DNA from 2 places in the Streptosporangium nanhuense genome. Region 2 is predicted to be linked to the other one. Evidence: riboswitches for the same ligand, from Rfam matches in the RefSeq annotation. Region 2 holds a riboswitch; the other holds the start of a gene.
What was found. Region 2 has a riboswitch for glycine ahead of gcvT (glycine cleavage system aminomethyltransferase GcvT). Riboswitches for the same ligand answer to the same signal wherever they lie in the genome.
Positions count from the first base shown of each region.

Region 1: it holds a riboswitch for glycine, as region 2 does, so the genes downstream of both, gcvP (aminomethyl-transferring glycine dehydrogenase) here and gcvT (glycine cleavage system aminomethyltransferase GcvT) in region 2, are expected to answer to the same signal.

Region 1 covers NZ_JCADBG010000022.1:30,872-38,680, reverse strand. The annotation lists gene AC5L38_RS33675 (DUF5999 family protein) at 294-485, shown strand; gene AC5L38_RS33670 (alpha/beta hydrolase family protein) at 492-1,124, opposite strand; gene AC5L38_RS33665 (hypothetical protein) at 1,288-1,608, shown strand; gene AC5L38_RS33660 (hypothetical protein) at 1,721-2,503, opposite strand; gene gcvP (aminomethyl-transferring glycine dehydrogenase) at 2,617-5,472, opposite strand; glycine riboswitch at 5,655-5,747, opposite strand; gene AC5L38_RS33650 (MerR family transcriptional regulator) at 5,763-6,383, opposite strand; gene AC5L38_RS33645 (bifunctional nuclease family protein) at 6,528-6,998, opposite strand; gene ftsR (transcriptional regulator FtsR) at 7,078-7,728, opposite strand; gene AC5L38_RS33635 (double zinc ribbon and FHA domain-containing protein) at 7,755-7,809, opposite strand, start outside.
Region 2 covers NZ_JCADBG010000012.1:137,673-145,481, reverse strand. The annotation lists gene AC5L38_RS23355 (hypothetical protein) at 1-1,160, opposite strand, end outside; gene AC5L38_RS23350 (L-serine ammonia-lyase) at 1,549-2,925, opposite strand; gene gcvH (glycine cleavage system protein GcvH) at 2,998-3,390, opposite strand; gene gcvT (glycine cleavage system aminomethyltransferase GcvT) at 3,387-4,478, opposite strand; glycine riboswitch at 4,519-4,603, opposite strand; glycine riboswitch at 4,606-4,704, opposite strand; gene AC5L38_RS23335 (gamma-glutamyl-gamma-aminobutyrate hydrolase family protein) at 4,837-5,532, opposite strand; gene AC5L38_RS23330 (LacI family DNA-binding transcriptional regulator) at 6,012-7,031, shown strand; gene AC5L38_RS23325 (3-oxoacyl-ACP reductase) at 7,092-7,809, opposite strand, start outside.

The DNA.
Region 1 (7,809 bases), on a different contig from region 2:
CTGTGTTATAGGTCACATCCCCTGATAAAGCCCTGCCGGACTGACCCCTTACCAGTTCTCAAACAGTCCTAACGGGCTATGTCGCCGAGGTGCGATCGATCGCACACTTGATCTGCTTGATGTGCGGCCCCCGTTCTGTTAGGGGCCGCATGGCCATATATCAACATTAAGATGCTCGTCCCCGTCATACGTGGGAACGGAGACCCATCGGTGACGGTGCCGCCGGATGTCCGATGCCCACCCGTGCCCGGTGTGACCGGGCGAGCCGACACGAGAGATCCGGAGGCACGCCGATGTGCCCGCACGAGCCGTCCTGTCCGTCCGCCGACGCGCTGGACCGCGAAGCCGCCCGCACCATGGCGGCCCACCCCGAGCAGGGCTGGAGTCTGCTCTGCAACGGTGTGGTGCTGTTCGACGACACCGGCGAGCTCCTCCCGGACGGTGCCGTCATCGAGCCGCACCGGCCACTGGCCGGCGTCGTCTGAGGCCGGTCACGCCCGGCCGGTCGCGCTGAGCCGGTCCACCGAGCCCGGCCGCATCCTCGTGTCGAGCCACTCGGCGACCACCTCGCCCACCCCGGCGGGATTCCTCCCGAGGTCGTGACCCTCTCCCGGCAGCACCACCAGGCGCGCGGCGTCCGCCGCCTCGGGCACGCCGAACGGGTCACGGTCTCCGTTCACCACCAGCACGTCCACACCCGCCGCGCGCAGCTCCCCGGCGCGTGACCGCTCCGGCTTCCCCGGCGGGTGCAACGGGAAGGCCAGCGCGACGACCGCGCGGGCCTCGACCCTCCCGGCCGTACGGCACGCGACCCTGGCCCCGTTGCTCCGCCCGCCCTGCGCGAGCGGCAGTCCCGGATAGCGCCCGCGCAGCCCGGCCACCAGTGTCTCCCACGCCTCGTCCTGCTTGACCGCCGACCCCGGCGCGCGGGCTCCGCGCATCCGGAACGGCTGGAGCACCCGCGCGACCGTGCCGCCGATCGCCGTCACGGCGTCCCGTACGGCCAGCAGGTCCGGGGCGTCCACTCCCCCGGCCGAGCCGTGGGTGAGCACCAGCAGGAAGCGCGGGGAGGCCACCTCGTCGATCTCCACCAGCGCCGGGCCGTGCGGGGTCGCGATCTCCATCGGCGGGACCGCGACCGCCGGGGGCCGGGCGCCCGGCGTGGACGCGCCGGCGAGAGGGGTGGACTTGGAGGTGGACACGGATCTCCTCCTATTGACTGATGTCCGGCGGGCGGCCGGAAGGAAGAATCGAGGTGTGCAGGACTATCAAGATATCCGCCAGGACATGCGTGCCACCGTCGAGGCCCGGCGCGACCTCGGCCCGGAGTACGAGACCGCCCTCATCGAGTCGTTCGTGTCGCGCCTGGACGCGACCATCGCCCACCGGGTGCATGCCGAGATGCAGGCCGCCGGGGCGCCGAAGGCCAAGCCGCGCAAGAACTCGAACAGCTCGATCCCGATCGCCCTCGGTTCGATGGGCATCGGGATCCCGCTGACCGCCATCGCCGCGGAGTCCTCCGGCACCGCCGGGCTGCTGCTGGCCTGGGGCGGGATCGTGGCGATCAACTTCGCCCACGCCCTGAGCCGCTGGCGCGAGCGCGGCTGACGCCCCCGGAGCCCCGCCCCCACCCGGGGCGGCCGGGAATCGGCGAGGTCCTCCGCGGGCCCGGCACCCACCGCGCCCTCGCGCGGGAGACGGCGCGCCGCGCGCCCCGGGTTCAGAGATCCCGGTCGAGGCGGAGGCGGACCTCGCCGGCGAGGTCCTCGTCGGCGCTGTCAAGGCCGTAGCGCCACACCCGCTCGGCGTCCTCGTCGCGTCCCCTGAGCGGGAGCGTGCGGGCCAGGAGCTCGATGGCCAGCGCGCCGGTCTCGACGTCGCCGCCCTCCTCGATCGCGCCGGAGAACTCCGCGCACGCCAGCTCCAGATGGGCGATGCCGAGCATCACCCGCAGTCTCGCCACCTCGACCGCGTCGGGCACCGCGAGCGCCTCCAGGAGCACCTGGGCGGCCTCGCCCGGCTCGCCCTCCTCCAGGAGTGCCTCCGCGAGCCGCTGGGCGGCACGAGGAGCGATCTCCGGGTCGGCGGTGGCCAGTGCGTCGCGCAGCGACCGCTCGGCCTCCTCCTCGCTCGTGGCGAGCCTGGCGAGGGCCATGTGCGCCGGCGGCACGTAGGCGGGGTGGCCGACGCCCAGCGCGGCCTGCCAGGCGGCGCGGGCCTGGTCGGCCAGCCCCTCCCGCTCGAAGCTCCCCGCGAGCAGGCAGGCGGCCTGGGCGGCGAACTCCGGATGCCCGGTGGCCAGCGCGGTGCGCGCGGCGGCGCGCGAGCCCGCGACGTCCCCGCTCTCCTCCAGCACCACCGCGAGACCCACCGCGGCCTGGGCCCGGTCGGGCTCGTCGGGATCGGCGGCCAGCTCGGCGAAGATCGCGGCGGCGCCGTCGAGATCCCCCGACTCGGCCAGTCTTCGCGCGGTGTCCAAGGGACGGGTGTCCACCTCAGGCATGCATGATCCTTCCGGATACGGAGACGCCCCGAGCCTAACGACTCGGGGCGCCCTCCGTCCCGTCGCATTCCCCGCGAATATCGAGGTTCGCGCGCTTTCCGCCCCCGTGAGGATCAGTCCTCGTACGCCTCCAGCGGGGGGCAGGAGCAGACCAGGTTGCGGTCGCCGTAGGCCTGGTCGATGCGGCGGACCGGCGACCAGTACTTGCCCTCGCGCACCGACGGCAGCGGGTAGGCCGCCTCGGTGCGGCCGTAGGGGTGGCTCCACTCGTCGGCGACGAGGCTGTCGGCCGTGTGCGGGGCGTTGCGCAGCGGGTTGTCGGTCTTGTCGTACGCCCCGGAGGCGACCTTCGCGATCTCCTCGCGGATCGCGATCATCGCCTCGCAGAACCGGTCGAGCTCGGCCAGGTCCTCGCTCTCGGTCGGCTCGATCATCAGCGTGCCGGCCACCGGGAAGGACATGGTCGGGGCGTGGAAGCCGTAGTCGATGAGGCGCTTGGCCACGTCGTCGACCGTCACGCCGGTCTCCTTGGTGATCTGGCGCAGGTCCACGATGCACTCGTGGGCGACGAGGCCGCCGCGGCCGGTGTAGAGGACCGGGTAGTGCGGGCTGAGCCTGCGGGCCAGGTAGTTGGCCGACAGGATGGCCTGCTCGGTGGCCGCCTTCAGGCCGTCGGCGCCCATCATCCGGATGTAGGCCCAGGAGATGGACAGGATGCCCGCGGAGCCGTACGGCGCGGCCGAGACCGGGCCCACCGCGGTCCCCTCACGCAGCGGGTGGCCGGGCAGGTAGTCGGCCAGGTGGGCGCGGACCGCGACCGGGCCGACGCCGGGGCCGCCGCCGCCGTGCGGGATGCAGAAGGTCTTGTGCAGGTTCAGGTGGGAGACGTCCGCCCCGAACTCGCCGGGCCTGGCCAGGCCGACCAGCGCGTTGAGGTTGGCGCCGTCGACGTAGACCTGGCCGCCGGCCTCGTGCACCAGCTCGCAGATCCGGACGATGGTCTCCTCGTACACGCCGTGCGTGGACGGGTAGGTCACCATGATCGCGGCAAGCTGCTCGCGGTGCTTGCCGATCTTCGCGACGAGGTCGTCGACGTCCACGTTGCCCTGGTCGTCACAGGCGACCACGGCCACCCGCATGCCCGCCATGACGGCGCTCGCGGCGTTGGTGCCGTGCGCGGACGAGGGGATCAGGCAGACGTCGCGGCCCGACTCGCCGCGCGCGGTGTGGTAGGCGCGGATCGCCAGGAGCCCGGCGAACTCGCCCTGGGAGCCGGCGTTCGGCTGGAGCGAGACGGCGTCGTAGCCGGTCACCTCGGCCAGCCAGTTCTCCAGCTGCCCGATCAGCTCGACGTAGCCCGCGGCCTGGTCCTCGGGCGCGTAGGGGTGCAGCCCGGCGAACTCCGGCCAGGTGATCGGCTCCATCTCGGTGGTCGCGTTGAGCTTCATGGTGCAGGAGCCCAGCGGGATCATCGACCGGTCGAGCGCGATGTCCTTGTCCTGGAGCCTGCGCAGGTAGCGCAGCATGGCCGTCTCGGAGCGGTGGCTGTGGAAGACCGGGTGGGTCAGGTAGTCGCTGACCCGGGCCAGCGCGGCGGGCAGCGCGTCGTGCGCGGCGGCGTCGAGGTCGGCCAGCACGGCGCCGCTGATCTCGAAGGCGGCCAGGACCTGCTCCAGGTGGAGGAGCTCGGTCCTCTCGTCGCAGGTGACGCCCACGTGGTCGGCGTCGACCAGGCGCAGGTTCACCCCGTTGTCGCGGGCCGCGGCGACGACCGCCTCGGCCCGGCCGGGCACCCTGGCGAGCACGGTGTCGAAGAAGGTGTCGTGCACCACCTCGACACCGCCCTGGCGCAGGCCCTCGGCGAGCACGACGGCGTGCCGGTGGGTGCGCCGGCCGATCCTGCGCAGGCCCTCGGGGCCGTGGTAGACGGCGTACATGCCGGCGATCACGGCGAGCAGCACCTGCGCGGTGCAGATGTTGCTGGTGGCCTTCTCGCGGCGGATGTGCTGCTCGCGGGTCTGCAGCGCGAGCCGGTAGGCGGGGCGCTGGTCGGCGTCCTGGGAGACGCCCACCAGGCGGCCCGGCAGCTGGCGCTGGAGGCCGTCGCGGACCGCCATGTAGGCGGCGTGCGGGCCGCCGAAGCCGAGGGGCACGCCGAAGCGCTGCGAGGAGCCGACCGCGATGTCGGCGCCGAGCTCGCCGGGCGCGGCCAGGACGGTGAGGGCCAGCAGGTCGGCGGCGGCGACCACCTGGGCGCCGCGCGCGTGGGCGGCGTCGGCGACGGCGCGGAAGTCGCGGATCCTGCCGCTGGCGCCGGGGTACTGCACGAGCACCCCGAAGCACTCGGGCAGCTCGGCGGTGAAGTCGCTCTCGACCAGCTCGATGCCGAGCGGCTCGGCGCGGGTGCGCAGCACAGCCTTGGTCTGCGGCAGCGCGTCGGCGTCCACCACGAACACCTTCGAGGGGCTGCGGCCCGCGCGGCGGGCCAGGGTCATCGCCTCGGCGGCGGCGGTGGCCTCGTCCAGCAGGGAGGCCCCGGCGACGTCGAGGGCGGTCAGGTCGGAGACGACGGTCTGGAAGTTGATCAGGGCTTCCAGACGGCCCTGGGAGATCTCCGGCTGGTAGGGCGTGTACGCGGTGTACCAGCCCGGGTTCTCCAGGAGGTTGCGACGGATGACGCCCGGGGTGATCGTGTCGTGGTACCCCAGGCCGATCATCGAGGTGAGCACGGTGTTGCGGCCGGCGAGGACGCGCAGCTCGGCGAGGGTCTCGGACTCCCCTGCCGCCGGGGGCAGGCTCAGCCGCCCGGAGGAGCGGATCGCCTCGGGTACGGCCACCGCGACCAGGTCGGCGACGGAGGCGAACCCGACCGCCTCCAGCATGCGGGCCTGGCCGGCGTCGTCCGGTCCTATGTGGCGGGTCGCGAAGGCGGGGGAGCCGAGTTCGCTGAGCGATGACAGGTCGGTCATTGGTGAAGCCTCCCGGGACGGGGTGGAGACCGGCGCTGGGCGCGGGCGTATGCCTGGTCTCCCCCTCTGTCATCACGACCGTCGTCGCGGGTCGTGACCTGAGAGCTTCACCTGCCCCTCATGGGGCGGCTTGCACCGTCGGTGAGTCGCGCCTGGCGAGCGCGCCTGCTTTCCAGAGTTGCCTCGTCCGTGCGGTACCGGGTGCCTGAGAGATTCCGGGGAGGTTGCTCCTTCGGCGCCCCGATCGCGGTCGGGGTCTCTCCCGCACAGGGTCAGTGGCAAGTCCGAGTTTACCCGGTTCGTCGTGCTCTGCGACGGCGGGCCAGCTCATCGGCCTGATGATCTCCTAAAGGGCCCTCGCTCGACTCCGCACGTTCGCCCGGCAGATCCGCGAGGGAGCCCTCCACCTCCTGCCACACCCGTCCCAGAGCTATCCCGAAGACTCCCTGACCGCCCTGGAGGAGGTCGATGACCTCGTCGGGCGAGGTGCACTCGTAGACGCTCACCCCGTCGCTCATCAGGGTGATCCCGGCCAGGTCGTTGACGCCCCTGTCGCGCAGGTGCTGCACGGCGATGCGGATCTGCTGGAGGGAGACGCCGGTGTCGAGGAGCCGCTTGACGACCTTGAGGACCAGGATGTCGCGAAAGCCGTAGAGCCGCTGGGAGCCGGAGCCGTGGGCGGCCCGGACGGTGGGCTCGACCAGGCCGGTGCGCGCCCAGTAGTCGAGCTGCCGGTAGGTGATGCCGGCCGCGGAACAGGCCGTGGGACCGCGGTAGCCGATGTCGGCGGGCACCTTCACCGGTTGCCCGTCGAACAGCAGACCCTCTTCACCCGCGCGCTGACGTGCCGACTGGCGCCGTTCCGGGTCATCCTGATCGGCGTTTCTACCCTCGCCGCTGCTGACCGCCACGCGGACCTCCGGCTTTCTCTCATCCCACGGCCTGATCTGGGGGTTTACGCACGACCGCGGGTTTCACTTGCACCGTAGGACTGGGGCCAAGTCCAGTCAACGACCCCACTCGGCGCGTCGTGAAGCGTAAATGCACCGAAATTCCTACCCCGCGCGGCCGAAGTCCTCGGGCGTGATCGTGTCAAGGAACTCCCTGAACTTCTCCACCTCGTCCTCCTGGTCGTCGGGGATGATCACCCCGGCCTCCCGGACCACGTCCTCACTCGCGAAGATACGTGCGCCGGTGCGAAGTGCCAAGGCGATCGAGTCCGAGGGACGCGCGCTCACCTCGACCCCGTTGGAGAACACGAGATCCGCGAAGAAGATGCCGTCGCGCAGGGCGACGATGTTGACCGTGCTCAGCCGGACTCCCAGCCCTTCGAGCACGTCGCGGAACAGGTCATGGGTGAGCGGCCGGGGTGGTGGTTCCTCGGCCTGGGCCATGGCTATCGCCGTGGCCTCCGTCATGCCGATCCAGATAGGTAGGTAACGCTCCCCATGCGTCTCTTTCAGCAAGACGATCGGCTGGTTGGAGGGCATCTCAACTCGAACGCCCACGACCTCCATCTGCAACACGGGCTGCTCCGTCTTCGCTGGATTCCGACCGGTTTGTTCAACGTAACACTCGTGGGGGTACGAGTGCCTGGTCAGGTTCTCACCGGCCCAGGGCCCCACGAACGCCGGAACGCAGCAGAGAGGCGTGCAATTCCAGCAACAGGCCGGAGATCTCCCTCGCCGTCTCGTCGGCCTGGTCGATGGCGCCGGGCCCGCGGCGGCGCAGGAGCGGGGCGACGGCCTGCTCGACCAGCCCGGCCTCGCGCTCCGCGGCGGCCTTGACGGCCCTCAGGTGGCGGGCCCGCAGGCCGAAGGCGGCCAGGGCCCCGACGCTGCGGGCCACCGCCAGCGCCTCGGCGTCGTAGTAGCGGGCCACGGCGGCCAGCAGGCCGTAGTCCTCCAGCTCGGCGAGGGTCTCCTCGTCGAGCTCGGCGGCGGCGAGCAGCTCCTCGCGGGTGAGCCTGACCTCGGGGGGAGCGTCGTCGGGGACGGCGCGCGGCCGGGCGGCCGGACGCTCCTCGCGGTCGGCCGCCTCCAGATGGTCCTTGATCACGCGTAGCGGCAGGTAGCGGTCACGCTGCTCGCTGAGGATGTAACGGAGCCGCTCGACGTCGGCGTAGGTGAACTTGCGGTAGCCGGAGGGACTGCGCTCCGGCTCGATCAACCCCTCGCCCTCCAGGAAACGAATCTTGGAGATGCTGACGTCGGGGAACTCGCCCTGCAGGAGAGCGAGCACCTCCCCGATGCTCATGTGCGCACGAGCGGCCTGCGAGCTCATCATCCTCCAGCGGCGCCGCGGGTGAGGAAGACGAGGCGGAACTTGCCGATCTGC
Region 2 (7,809 bases):
AAGACGTACTCCTGGTAGCCGCGCAGCCAGCCCGCGTACGGCTCGGCCATCACCGGCGCCCCCGACGAGCCCTGGTAGGCCACGGTCAGCTGCTCGGCGGTCTTGCCCTGCGAGGCGGCCCCCGAGGAGAAGGGGCGCACGGTGTCGGGGAAGACGTAGGCGCTCTGCGGCCCGGGAGCCGGGTAGACGCGCCGGTTCCAGTCGAAGATGTGGGCCGCGTCCGCCAGGCCCGCCCGCAGGAAGTCGAACGGCTGGGCCATGATCGCCTGGGTGGCGAAGGAGCCCGCGAGCGCGTCGCGCTCCGCCCAGCTGCCCTTGACCTTGTTCAGCGGCGACTTGCCGTCCCAGATGTAGACAGGCGGCGCCGCCCGCTGTCCGAGCGGCTCGACGGGGCACAGGGCCGCCTCGGGTCCGGCCGGGTGGATCCTGTCGCAGTCGGCGAAGGTCATCGTCCGCGCCCAGAGGAAGGCGTTCCCCCTGGTCAGCCCGAAGTTGCCGTGCTCGGCCCTGAACCAGGCCGCGTACGAGCCCAGGCCGATGGCGGCGGCCAGCGTCGCGGCGACGACCGCCCGCCACCCGGCCCGGCGGATCACCATGCAGACCAGCGCCACGGCGATCAGCGGCAGCCCGATCGTGCGGGTGACGGTCGCCGCGGCCAGCAGCGCTCCCGCCAGCGCCGCGACCCACGCCGCGGGGCGTCGCCGCCACAGCAGCAGCGTGACCGCCAGCACCGCCAGGAACTGGAAGAGCAGGTCCGCCATGACGAGGTGTTCGAGCTGGAGCTGGTAGGCGTCCAGCAGCACCGGCAGCGTGGCGAGCGTCGCGCCCCACCCCGGCAACCCGCCCAGCCTGCGCAGCAGCAGGTAGACGCAGACGGCCACGACCAGCCCGAGCAGGTGCTGCACCGCGACCACCGCGGGGATGCTGGCCAGCGGCTTGAGGACCCACAGGAACAGCGCGTAGCCCGCGGGACGGGACTCCAGGGGGCGGGGGGCGAGCCCCGCGTTCAGGTAGACGAAGGAGTCGGCCCAGAACCACAGGGCGGGCCGGTAGCCGAGCATGGCGAGAACCCGCAGGCCGCCGCCCGCCAGCAGGGCGGTCATGAAGAGCCAGTGCGACCTGACGAAGCGGAGCGCCCGCAGGGGGCGGGAGGGTCTCACGGGGCGCTGGGAGCGACGGGAACGGCTTGCCGGGTGCGTTCCCGTTACCACCGCGACCTCCCGAGTCCCGCGCACATGGCCACCCAGCATAGGCGTGGGATCAGAGGGTCTTGCACGTGATGCGAAATTTGATAGGGATCGAGTTGTATGTTCCCAGGAACCTCCGGCTCCGCTCCCGCGCCGCCCCGCTCAGGGGTCCTTTCGCGCGTGGACTCCCGCGAGGTCTGTGGCACCGCGCGCCGGGAGCTCCTGCGGCTCGCCGCTCCAGAGGTCCAGGCGTCTCGTGCCGGGGGCTCCTGCGGCTCGCCGCTCCAGAGACCCCGGGACTCCCGGCGGCCGGGAATCCCCGCCCGGCCCCCGGGCCCCGGCACGGTCGCCGAGGGTTCGCTCAGCACTCGATGACGTTCACCGCGAGCCCTCCACGGCTGGTCTCCTTGTACTTGTCGAGCATGTCGCGGCCGGTGTCGCGCATCGTCTTGATGGCCTTGTCCAGCGAGACGAAGTGGCGGCCGTCGCCGCGCATCGCGATCCTGGCGGCGGCGATGGCCTTGATCGAGGCGACCGCGTTGCGCTCGATGCACGGGATCTGCACCAGGCCGCCGATCGGGTCGCAGGTCAGCCCCAGGTTGTGCTCGATGCCGATCTCGGCGGCGTTCTCGACCTGCTCGGGGGTGCCGCCCATCACCTCGGTGAGCCCGGCGGCGGCCATCGAGCAGGCCGAGCCGACCTCGCCCTGGCAGCCGACCTCGGCGCCGGAGATGGAGGCGTTCTCCTTGAACAGCACGCCGATCGCCCCCGCGGTCAGCAGGAAGCGGATCACGCCCTCGTCGTCGGAGTCCTTGGTGAAGCGGTCGTAGTAGGTGAGCACGGCCGGGATGATGCCCGCGGCGCCGTTGGTGGGCGCGGTGACGATGCGGCCTCCGGCGGCGTTCTCCTCGTTGACCGCGAGGGCGAACAGCGAGACCCAGTCCATCGTCTGCAGCGAGTCCTTCTCCGGCGACTCGCTCCGCAGCTGCCGGTGGAGCTGGTGGGCGCGGCGGCGGACCTTCAGGCCGCCGGGCAGCACGCCCTCCTTGCCGATGCCGCGCCGCACGCACTCGCTCATGACCCGCCACAGCACGAGCAGCTGTTCGCGGATCTCGGCCTCGGTGCGGCCGAACGCCCGCTCGTTCTCCAGCATCAGCCCGGAGATCGACAGCCCGGTCTCCTCGCACTGGGCGAGCAGCTCCGCGGCCGTGGTGAAGGGGTGGGGCAGGACGGTGTCGTCGGCCTTGATCCGGTCGGCGCCCGTGGCGTTCTCGTCGACGACGAAGCCGCCGCCCACCGAGTAGTAGACCTTCTCGCGGATCGTCTCGCCGGACTCGGACAGCGCGGTGAAGCGCATGCCGTTGGGGTGGCCGGGCAGCGAGATCTTGCGTTCGAAGACGAGGTCCTCGCCGATGACGAAGGGGATCTCGCGGGAGCCGTACAGGGACAGGGTGCCGGACTCGCGCATGGCGGCGAGCCGCTCGTCGACCGTGTCGACGTCGACCAGCTCGGGCTTCTCGCCCGACAGGCCGAGCAGCACGGCCTTGTCGCTGCCGTGGCCCTTGCCGGTCAGGCCCAGCGAGCCGTACAGGACGGCGCTCACCCGGGCGGTCTTCTCCAGCAGCCCGTCCTGGTGGAGGCCGCGGGCGAACTTGTGGGCGGCGGCCATCGGGCCGCCGGTGTGCGAGCTGGACGGGCCGATTCCGATCTTGAAGAGATCGAAGACGCTGATCGTCATCTGAATCCTTCCAGCGTGGACGGCCACGCGCGCCCGGGGACGCGCGCGGCCGTGACGCGAGGGGGGAGAGGCTTAGGACTCACCCGAGGTGAGCGCGGCGTACTCCTCCGGCGACAGCAGGTCGTCGGCGGAGCCCTCAAGGCGTACGCGGAACAGCCAGCCGTCGCCGTAGGAGTCACCGTTGACCAGCGAGGGGTCGTCCACGACGGCCTGGTTGACCTCGACGATCTCACCGGAGACCGGCGCGAAGATGTCGCTCACCGACTTGGTCGACTCGACCTCGCCGACCGCGTCACCGGCGGTGATCGTCGAACCGACCTCGGGGAGGATCTGCACGAAGACCACGTCGCCCAGCGCCTCGGCGGCGTAGGCGGTGATGCCGACGGTGAGGGTCAGGCCGTCATCGATGCCGGAGATCCACTCGTGTTCCTTGGTGTAGTGCAGGTCCTCGGGAATGCTGCTCATTTTTTCCTCCTGTAGAAAGGCAGTGCGACGACCTCGACCGGCTCGTGGCTGCCCCTGATGTCCACGGCCAGTCCTGACGACAGGCCGTTGTCCACGTAGGCCATGGCGATGGGCTTACCCAGGGACTGGGAGGGCGCTCCGCTGGTGACCTCGCCGACGACCGTGCCGTCACCGGCGACCACCACCGGATACCCGTGCCGGGGCACCCTGCGGCCGGTCGCGATCAGACCGACCAGGCGGCGGGACGGCGGGACGTCCTCGCGTGATTCGAGGGCGGCCCGGCCGACGAAGTCGCCCGGCTTGTCAAACCTCACCACACGGCCCAGCCCGGCGTCGAACGGGGTCAGGGCGGCCGACAGCTCGTTGCCGTACAGCGGCATCCCGGCCTCCAGCCGGAGGGTGTCGCGGGCGGACAGGCCCGCGGGGATCAGGCCGTGCGGCGCGCCCGCCTCGGTGAGGGCGGCCCAGACCGGCTCCGCGTCCCCGGCCGCGACGAACAGCTCGAAGCCGTCCTCGCCGGTGTATCCGGTACGGGCGACGAGGGCCTCGCGGCCCGCGACGACGGCGGGCAGGCCGGCGTAGTACTTGAGCCCGTCGAGGTCGGCGTCGGTGAGCGAGCCCAGGATCTCCGCGGAGCGCGGGCCCTGGATCGCGACCAGCGCGTACTGCTCGGAGCGGTCGTCCACCGCGGCGTCGAAGCCCTTGGCGCGGCCGGTCAGCTCGGCGGCCACCCGCGGGTAGTTGGAGGCGTTGGCGACGACCATGAACTCGGCGGGGGCGAGGCGGTAGACGATCAGGTCGTCCAGCACGCCGCCCTCGGCGTCGACGATCATCGTGTAGCGGGCGCGGCCGGGCTCCAGCGCGGAGAGGTGCCCGACCAGCGCGTAGTCGAGGGCCTCGGCCGCCTGCGGCCCGGTCACGAAGATCTCGCCCATGTGGGAGAGGTCGAACAGGCCGGCCGCCTGGCGGACCGCGTTGTGCTCGGCGGACTCGCTGCCGTAGCGGAGCGGCATCAGCCAGCCCGCGAAGTCAGTCAGCGTCGCGCCGAGGGACTCGTGCACGCCGCGCAGCGGCGTAGGTCGGGACATGTGCGCACCTCAGACAAGGGACAGATGAGAGCATCCTCCCCCTCTGTCGTGGGTGCCTGAGAGTTTCATCCGGGTTTTACCGGACTTTCACCTTCGGCGAGGTCGTGGGACCTGCTTTCCAGAGGCACCTACCCGCACGGTCCTTTGCCTTGAGAGGTTCGCGGGGAGGGCTTGCTCCTTCAGGGGTCCTGGCCTGGGTGTCAGGACGCTCTCCCGCACGGGATTCATCGGTGTCACCGGCCAGCCTAACCGCCCGCACCGGCCGAGCGAAATCCCCCGCTTCATCGGGGAGGTCGTGCCCGGCCTGCGGGTCCTCCGCCCACGAGGCCCGGGGTGCCCCGGGGCGGCGGGGGCGGAGTCAGGGGGCGGCGTGCCGGACCAGCGCCTCGAACAGGGCCGACTCGTCGTCGGTCTCGGGATGCCACTGGACGGCGACGGCGAAGGGGTGGTCGTCCACCTCCACGGCCTCGATCGCGCCGTCCTCGGCGTGGGCGGTCACGGTCAGGCCCCCGGCGAGCCGGTCGAGGGCCTGGTGGTGGTAGTGGGCCACGTCCACGGTCTCGGCCTCGAAGATCTTCGAGATCCGGCTGCCGGGGGCGAGCCACACCGGCATCCTGCCGTAGCGGCCGGGGGCCGGGGCGTGTCCCGGGTGGCCGACCACGTCGGGCAGGTGCTGGTGGAGGGTGCCGCCCAGCGCGACGTTCAGGACCTGCATGCCCCGGCAGACGCCCAGGAAGGGCAGGCCCCGCTCCAGCGCCGCCCGGACCAGCCCCAGCTCCGCGTCGTCGCGGAACGGCCGGACGTAGCCGGTCCGCTCGTGCGCCTCCTGGCCGTACCGTTCCGGGCCGACGTCCCCACCACCGGCCAGGATCAGCCCGTCCAGGCGCTCCACCAGGGGCGCGGGGTCACCCGCCGGGGGCAGGATCACCGGCTGCCCGCCCGCGCGGGCCACGTGCTCGACGTAGTCGTAGGGCAGGAGGGCGGTGGTCGTCTCCCAGACGGTGAAGCGCGCGGGCTCGACGTAGCAGGTGATGCCGATGACGGGACGGGACATGATCTCCTGTTTCGCCGTGCTTCCACCGATGTCCTGGCGCGGTGTGCCCGTCCCGGTGCTTCTCCCGCACGTTACCGGCCGCGGTGAGCCGACACGCCGCCGGGGGACGGGCGGACACCGTTGCCTCGCACCCGTCCGAGGACGCCCTCTCATGGTGTGCTCCTCAAGGGGCCCAGGGCGTCCAGGCCCCCTTGAGCAGGATCAGGGCGGCGCCCGACATGCGCCTGTCCACGGCGGCCTCCTGCTGTGGAGGTCGAGGCGGAATCGACTTAACCGGCTAAGCGTGGTGAAGACACGGCCGCTATGACAACGATGTCAACGGCACGTCGACCATGTGGCCCTTCTTCGGCGCGCGGTCGTCACCCACGGCTCACGCCGTCGGGTCGGCGCCGAGGGGGAAGGTCGTCAGGGGATCGGGACGGTGCGTAGTAAAGTACGCAGCGGAAACACGTCGGATAACCGGTTCAGGTGGGGGTCTCGTGAAGCGACCGACGATCGCCGACATCGCTCGTCGCGCGGGGGTGTCCAAGGTCGCGGTCTCCTACGCGCTGAACGACCGCCCCGGCGTGTCCGAGGCGAGAAGGAACACCATCAAGGCCATCGCCAGGGAGATCGGCTGGCAGCCCAACAGCGCCGCGCGCGCGCTCAACGGGGCGCGGGCCCGCGCCGTCGGCCTGACCGTGTGCCGCCCGGCGCGGGTGCTGGGGATGGAGCCGTTCTTCATGGAGCTGATCAGCGGCATCGAGAGCGAGCTGTCGGCCCGCTCCTACGCCCTGCTCCTTCAGGTGGTGGCCGACCACCGGCAGGAGGCGGAGGTCTACCGCAGGTGGTGGGGTGAGGGCCGCGTCGACGGCGTCATCCTGGTCGACCTGCACTTCGACGACACGCGCATCCCCGAGATCGAGGGTCTGGACCTGCCGGCCGTGGTGATCGGCCATCCGTCGGAGACCGGTTCGCTCGCCCCCGTCTGGTCCGACGACGGCGCGGCCATGCGGGAGACGGTGGAGTATCTCGCCGCGCTCGGCCACCGCAGGATCGCCAGGGTCGCCGGGCTGCCCGCGCTGGTGCACACCGTCCTGCGCGACCGGGCCTTCACCGCCGCGTGCGACGAGCTCGGCCTGGACGGTCACTCCATCGTGCACACGGACTACACCGGCGAGGAGGGCGCGCGGGCCACGCGGCGGCTGGTCAGCGCCGCGAACCGGCCGACGGCGATCGTCTACGACAACGACATCATGGCCGTCGCCGGGCTCTCGGTCGCGCAGGAGATGCGGCTGGAGGTGCCCGCGGACCTGTCCCTCGTGGCCTGGGACGACTCGCCCCTCTCCCAGGTGGTGCGACCGGCACTGACCGCCCTGGGCCGGGACATCCCCCACTACGGGGCGCAGGCCGCGCGGAGCCTGCTGGCGCTGATCGCCGGCGAGCACGTCACCGGCGTCCAGACCGAGACGGCCAGGCTCACCCCGCGAGGCAGCACGGGCGCGCCGGGCCACCGGTGACGGACGCCCGGAGCGGTGCGACGTGCGCCGCGCCCGTGCCCGGACGCCCGTCACCCGCGTTCAGAACGGCGTGACGTAGGCGCCGGAGATGCCGCCGTCCACCAGGAACTCCGAGCCGGTGATGAAGCTGGCGTCGTCGGAGGCGAGGAACGCCACCGCGGCGGCGATCTCGGACGCCTCGGCGAAGCGGCCCACCGGGATGTGCACCAGGCGGCGCTGCGCCCGCTCGGGGTCCTTGGCGAACAGCTCCTGCAGCAGCGGCGTGTTCACCGGCCCCGGGCACAGCGCGTTCACCCGGATGCCCTCGCGGGCGAACTGCACGCCCAGCTCGCGCGACATGGCCAGCACCCCGCCCTTGGAGGCGGTGTAGGAGATCTGGCTGGTCGCCGAGCCCATCACGGCCACGAACGACGCGGTGTTGATGATCGACCCCTTGCCCTGCCGCCGCATGTACGGGATGGCGTGCTTGCAGCACAGGTAGACCGAGGTGAGGTTGACCTCCTGGACCCGGCGCCAGGCGTCGATGCCGGTCTCCAGGATCGAGTCGTCGTCCGGCGGCGAGATGCCCGCGTTGTTGAACGCGATGTCCACGCTGCCGTAGGTGTCGAACGCGGCCCGGAACGCGCGGGCGACGTCGTCCTCGCTGGTCACGTCGGCCCGCACGAACAGCCCGCCGACCTCGTCGGCGGCCGCCGGACCGGTCGTCTCGTCCAGGTCCACGCACACGACGCGGGCGCCCTCCTCGGCGAACCGGCGCGCGGTGGCCAGGCCGATCCCG